Regions from separate parts of the Mesorhizobium sp. B2-1-8 genome, predicted to be linked through region 3. Evidence: predicted binding sites of a transcription regulator. Region 3 holds the regulator's gene; each other region holds the start of a gene.
What was found. The regulator LexA, encoded in region 3, represses DNA repair genes until DNA is damaged. The targets are predictions, from matches to a motif close to TGTTCNNNNTGTGTTCNG.
Positions count from the first base shown of each region.

Region 1: the regulator LexA is predicted to act here: its motif matches at 1,335-1,352, upstream of recA (recombinase RecA).
Region 2: the regulator LexA is predicted to act here: its motif matches at 1,177-1,194, upstream of FJ970_RS26790 (PA0069 family radical SAM protein).

Region 1 is NZ_CP083952.1:4,413,572-4,415,842, forward strand. Features, by position in the region: gene recA (recombinase RecA) at 177-1,277, opposite strand; gene FJ970_RS21715 (carbohydrate kinase family protein) at 1,580-2,271, shown strand, end outside.
Region 2 is NZ_CP083952.1:5,428,286-5,430,556, forward strand. Features, by position in the region: gene FJ970_RS26780 (hypothetical protein) at 1-447, opposite strand, end outside; gene FJ970_RS26785 (glycosyltransferase) at 591-1,118, opposite strand; gene FJ970_RS26790 (PA0069 family radical SAM protein) at 1,269-2,271, shown strand, end outside.
Region 3 is NZ_CP083952.1:3,945,624-3,947,894, reverse strand. Features, by position in the region: gene lexA (transcriptional repressor LexA) at 404-1,147, shown strand; gene FJ970_RS19290 (ComEC/Rec2 family competence protein) at 1,141-2,271, opposite strand, start outside.

The DNA of each region.
Region 1 (2,271 bases), 470 kb from region 3:
ACCCTGTCCAGAAACACGGAATTGGGCCAATTCGCGCTTTGCACCGGCATTTGCGCGGACGCGCAAACGAAAACCGCCGGCGCGAAGGCCGGCGGTTTGGAACGCGATACTACAGAACTCTGTTACTTAAGCATCAGATAATAGGCTGGTTTTATGGCCAAACTCTGGCCGTTACCCTACATCGCGCCGGCTTCGTCCTCGAAACCGTCGTCGCCATTGCCTTCAGAGCCACCATTTTCGAGGAATTTTTCGGCGATCAACCCGGCATTCTGCCTGAGCGCCAGTTCGATCTCGCGCGCGGTATCGGGATTGTCGCGCAGGAACAGTTTTGCATTCTCGCGGCCCTGGCCGAGACGCTGCGAATTGTAGGAGAACCAGGCGCCCGACTTCTCGACCACGCCGGCCTTGACGCCGAGATCGACCAGTTCGCCGGTCTTGGAGACACCCTCGCCATACATGATGTCGAACTCGACCACCTTGAAGGGCGGCGCCAGCTTGTTCTTGACCACCTTGACGCGGGTCTGGTTGCCGACCACCTCGTCGCGATCCTTGACCGAGCCGATGCGGCGGATGTCGAGGCGCACCGAGGCGTAGAATTTCAGCGCGTTGCCGCCGGTCGTCGTCTCGGGCGAACCGAACATGACGCCGATCTTCATGCGGATCTGGTTGATGAAGATGACCATGGTGTTGGAGCGCGAGATCGAGGCGGTCAGCTTGCGCAGCGCCTGGCTCATAAGACGGGCCTGTAGGCCGGGCAGCGAATCGCCCATCTCGCCCTCGATTTCGGCGCGCGGCGTCAGCGCCGCCACCGAATCGACCACCAGCACGTCGATGGCGCCGGAACGGACCAGCGTATCGCAAATCTCCAGCGCCTGCTCGCCTGTGTCGGGCTGCGAGATCAGCAGGTTCTCAAGATCGACGCCGAGCTTGCGAGCGTAGACCGGATCGAGCGCGTGCTCGGCGTCGACGAAGGCGCAGATGCCGCCCTTCTTCTGGGCTTCGGCCACGGTGTGCAGGGCCAGCGTCGTCTTGCCCGAGCTTTCCGGCCCGTAGATTTCGATGATGCGGCCGCGCGGCAGGCCGCCGACGCCGAGCGCGATGTCGAGGCCGAGCGAGCCGGTCGGCACCGTTTCGATCTCGACGACCTGCTCGTTGGCGCCGAGCCGCATGATCGAGCCCTTGCCGAAAGCCCGCTCGATTTGCGACAGCGCCGCATCCAGAGCCTTTGATTTGTCCACTGCCTTATCCTCTACCAGCCGCAAAGAATTCTGAGCCATGATACATCACCCCTTGGTCGTCAATGAAGGCCGGACAATCCGTAATCCCTGCCATTTTGTACCTTTTTTGTTCTCATTTGGCAAGGGGTGACAACCAACTGAAAAACAAGCGATATCCCAATTTGTTCTTTTTTTGTCTCGCAACCCCGGGCAGGAGAGGGCTCCGCCCGGGCAGGAACAGGCTCCGCATTGGGCCAGACGGCTCGATCCTATCGCCCGGCCGAATCGCCGTCCTGCATGCGAAGCTCTGTCGCGCATTGTAGCGCTTGTGCGTCTGCAACAACAAAGGTCATATCGCCGCCATGATGGAATCCCTAGAGATACTGGCCGTGGGCGGCGCCCATATCGACCGGCGTGGCCAGGTGTCCGGCCCCTATGTGCCGGCGGCCTCCAATCCCGGCACGATGCGCGAGGATGTCGGCGGTGGCGTCTTCAATGCGTTGCGCAGCATGGTGCGGCGCGGCCTCTCCGCATCGCTGCTCTCGGTGCGCGGCGGCGACGCGTCAGCCGATACGGTTTCACGGGCCATCGCCGAGGCAGGCATCGTCGACCTGTCGGCGGTGTTCCTCGACCGTACCACGCCGAGCTACACGGCACTGATCGATCGCGAAGGCGAATTGATCGTCGGCTTTGCCGACATGGCGCTGTACGACCTGGCCTTTCCCAAGCAGATCCGGCGTTCCAAGATACGCCAGGAAGTGGCTGCCGCCGATGCCATCCTGTGCGACGCCAACCTGCCGTCGGCCGCACTGGAGGGGCTGCTGTCGCTCGCCGCCGGCAAACCGGTTTTCGCCATCGCGATTTCGCCGGCCAAGGTGACGCGGCTGATACCGGTGCTCGGCGGGCTGGCTCAGCTCTTCATGAACCGACGGGAGGCCGTTGTACTGGCCGACGTCAATGCAAGTGCCGCCGAGCGGGAAATGATCGACGGCTTGCGATGCAGCGGCCTTGCCAGCGGCGTGATCACGGCAGGCAGCGGCCCCGTGCTGGGTTT
Region 2 (2,271 bases), 1.5 Mb from region 3:
ATAGTGCCCGCTGAGCAACGAGCGGCCCAATCGTCTCTCGGCTTCGGCGTGCTCGCCCGGCATGAATTCGAGGCGGCGGTCGAAATTGCCGAAACAAGGCGTGCGCCCCGCGAAACGCGCGATCTCTTCATGGATCACAGCCGGCAGGACGAGCCCTGAAAACAGGCCTTGGGAGCGTAGCGCATCGACCACCGTGCTCCGCTCGACACCCGCAAACATCGTGTTTCCCGCATTGTCGACCGGACGAGCGCGTTTTGCGCCCAGCCAGTGCATGCGGCGCCCGGGCATGGTGCGCGCCAGCACGAACATCGGCAGCCAGGCAGGGTTTTCGCGCAGGTCCGCGAAATAGGTCGGAACGCGCACGGCGATGCGCCGCAGCAGGCTGCCATTGCGCGCGATGGCCTCGATACTGGCAGTGCCGGATTTGTCAGGAATCGAAAGCTTCATTGGATCCTCGGCTGTGACGGCGCCACCGATGCCGCACCGGCTACCGCGCGGCATGACCCGAACCCAACTCACCCACCTCGTCGTAAGGCTACCTCCGCGTCAGTCTTTGTGCAACGCACAATGGACAGAGCAGTTGCAAAAAATCATTTCGAGGCGCGGTGCCCGTGCTTCGGCGGCGCCGCCCATATCTCGGCGTCGAGTTTCCTTGTCGCCAGGCCGCGCGCCAGCGCCTCGGCGCTGCCGGCACTTTTCGACAAGGAAGCGGCCTGGCGCTTGCTGATCACCAGCCCGTCGGCCAAAGCACGGTTGCCCGAAAAGACCCGGGCCAGGAACGGCGGACGGCTGCCCCGCGCTCGCGAGAACCGGGCGGCCATGGTCTGCCTGGCCGTATGGGCGACGACCGCGTCGATCCAGCCCTCTACCAGCCTCGCACCCGGTTCGAGAAACAGCAGCCAGTCACCCTTGGCCTGGCGGATGCCGGCGGCGATGCCGCCGCTCCCCACATAGTGGCAGCCGGCATGCTCGGCGACGCGATGCGTGTGGTCGGTGGAGCCGGTGTCGCAGACGACGACCTCGCGCACCACGCCCTCGACCGCGCCGCCAATCAGCGTCGCCAGCGTGCGGACGAGCCCCTCCTCGTCATTATGCGTTTCAATGAGAACACTAAGCATCGTGAGCCGAATAGCGGAAAGCGTTGACCGACGCCAGTTTTTGCAGCGCACCATAGAAAGTTCTTGCTTTGTTCTCATCGACAAAATAGGAATAATTTCATGAGCAGAGCGATTCGACACAACATGGACAGTCCCTGGGAGCGGGCGAAGATGGAACCGATCATGCGCGCCGACATTGCGGCCTTCGGAGCAGGACGGGCCGAGATGGCCAACGCCATGATTGAGCAGAGTGGCATGCGGGTCCGTCCGGACCGCAATCGTGGCCGGTCGGCAGGCATCAATCCATCCGGCCGGTTCGAACCCGTCAGCCGGCATGTCTTCGACGACGGCTGGAGTTCGCTGGAGGAACTGCCTCCGTTCAAGACCGAGGTGCAGGTGGAGAAGCCGCGCACCATCATCACCCGCAACGAATCGCCCGACATCTCCTTCGACCGGTCGATCAATCCCTATCGCGGCTGCGAGCACGGTTGCGTCTATTGCTTCGCGCGGCCGACGCACTCGTTCATGGGCCTGTCTCCGGGCCTGGATTTCGAATCCAAGCTGTTTGCCAAGCCGGACGCGGCACGCCTGCTCGACAAGGAGTTGTCGAAGGACGGCTACCAGCCGCGCACCATCGCCATCGGTACCAACACCGATCCCTACCAGCCGATCGAGAAGCAGTACCGGATCATGCGCGAAATCCTCGAAGTGCTGGAGGCGCGCGGTCATCCGGTCGGCATCGTCACCAAGTCGGCCCTGGTGGTGCGCGACATCGACATTCTGTCGCGCATGGCCGAGCGCGGGCTCGCCAAGGTGGCGCTGTCGGTGACGACGCTCGACCGCATGCTGGCCAGGACGATGGAACCCCGCGCCTCGACGCCGACCAAGCGGCTGGAGGCTATCAGGCAGCTTTCGGATGCCGGTATCCCCGCTTCGGTGATGGTGGCGCCAATCATTCCCGGCCTGACTGACCAAGAGATGGAACGCATCCTCGACTCGGCACACCATGCCGGTGCGCGCGAGGCTGGCTATGTGGTGCTACGCCTGCCGCTGGAGGTCAGCCCGATCTTCAAGGACTGGCTGCTGCGCCACTATCCCGACCGCTATCGTCACGTCATGTCGCTGATCCGTTCGATGCGCGACGGCAAGGACTACGATTCGGAATGGGGCAAGC
Region 3 (2,271 bases):
GCTTCCGCGACGCCTGTTCGCACGCACTTGATCGGAGCCGGCCGGACGCCTGGATCCGTCGCTACCCCGAAGCTACAATCGTTGGCGTTTTGGTTTCGTTTCGTTCCGCGAATAATGGATCCATAATTTTTACGATCCATCCCCGGAAAAGCCCTCAAAAAGACTGATGCCAAGCCTCGGCGGAGGATGGGCCACAGCCCATTAACCAAAACGATTTCAATGTCCTTGCCGACAGCGGAAAGGGTCGATTGCCGTCCGCTGTCGCGGGCAAAAAACTTCAGACGCCTTAACAAATTCATTAAACTTTAAACGGTTGCGGAACACAACTGGAACAGATAGTGTTTGTTCTGGGTTTGTTTTTCGATTCTGGTTCAGACCTTCGTTCACTGCCTTGGGGGCCGCCATGCTGACACGCAAGCAACATGAACTGCTGATGTTCATCCACGAACGGCTCAAGGAAAGCGGGATACCGCCCTCTTTCGACGAGATGAAGGAAGCGCTCGATCTTGCCTCCAAGTCGGGGATCCATCGCCTGATCACGGCGTTGGAGGAACGCGGCTTCATTCGCCGGCTGCCCAACCGGGCGCGCGCGCTGGAAGTGCTGCGGCTGCCGGACTCGATCGCGCCGGGCCTCAATGCGGCGAAGAAGTTCTCGCCAAGCGTCATCCAGGGCAGCCTTGGCCAAGGCGGTCTCGGCCGCCAGATCAGGCCGGCGGCGGCGCCTTCTCGCCTGCCCGCGGCCGGTAACGACGACGATGCGGTTTCAGCCGTGTCCATCCCGGTCATGGGCCGTATCGCCGCCGGTGTGCCGATCGATGCCATCCAGCATCAGACGCATTCGATTTCGGTGCCGCCGGACATGATCATGGGCGGCGAGCACTATGCGCTGGAGGTCAAGGGCGACTCGATGATCGAGGCCGGTATCTTCGACGGCGACACGGTCATCATCCGCAATGCCGATACGGCAAGTCCGGGCGAAATCATCGTGGCGCTGGTCGATGAGGAGGAAGCAACGCTGAAGCGGTTTCGCCGCAAGGGCGCTTCGATCGCGCTCGAAGCCGCCAATCCAGCCTACGAAACACGCATCTTCGGGCCAGACAGGGTCAAGGTGCAGGGCAAACTGGTCGGGCTGATAAGACGCTACTGAACCGGTTTGCCATCGGGTTTGTCAGGCTTTTTATAGGGCGGCAGCCCCCTCGCCTCGCGTGAGAATTTTCGCTGCTCGTGCCAGGGCCGGTATGGTCCGTCGACGGCGAATTCGATCGCAGCCGGGCTCGTGGCCGACTGGGGATCGAAGAAGACGGCGGCACTCCCCTTGCGGGCCAGTTGCCGTTTCGTGACAACGAGAACCAGCGGATTGTGGCAGGCGTCATAGGCGGTCGCGTCATTGACGACGATCAGGTCGGCGAAGGCGCAGGCCTTCCAGGTGTTCTTGCGATCCTCGACATAGGCGATGATCGCGCCGGAGGGGTGCCTGGCAAGACACAGGCCTTCACGGCAATAGAACGGCGATCCCTGCGGCAGGTCGGTGGGAGCGGCGATATCGAATTGCCCGTCCGTCTTGTCGAACATTTCCGGTTTAACGATTGTTTCGGAGATCAGGGCGCGTTTCCAGTTTTCGGCTGCGAATTCGTTCGGACGTTCCCGGTTGACGGCCAGTTCGCCATTGCCGATTGGCATTGCGACCAGCCGCGCGTCTTCCGAGATCAGCACGTCGGGCGTGCGCGTGTGCGACACAGTCAACAGGCCGGCAAGCGCGAACGGCAGCGCGGCAAGCCGCAGCCAGGTCGTCGCCATCGTCGCGATGACCAGCGCGACGGTGACCAGCAGCACGGATTGCTGCGAGATCAGCCCGACCCCATCGATCGGAGAGCGCTCCGATATCCACGCCGATACGGCGATCATCGCCGTCAGGCCCTTGCCCATGAGGTAGAGAGCCGGCCAATCCAACCCGAACGGCATCAGCAACGCGCTGGCGACAGCCAGGAACATCACAACCGATACGATCGGCATGACGGCCAGATTGGCGAACAGGCTGAGCGGCGACACCCGCTGGAAATGCCAGATGGCAAACAGCGCCGTTGCGCTGCCGGCGATGATGGATGTCATTGCCAATCCACCTGTCGCCAAGAGGAACTTTCGCGTCAGGAACCCGGGCAGGGATCGCTTTGGCGGCGGTGGCCTCGTCTTTCCCGCATGGTGGTCGGCCCAGCCGGCATAGGCGCCGACCAAGGCCGCGGTTGCCGCGAACGACATCTGGAAGCTCGGGCC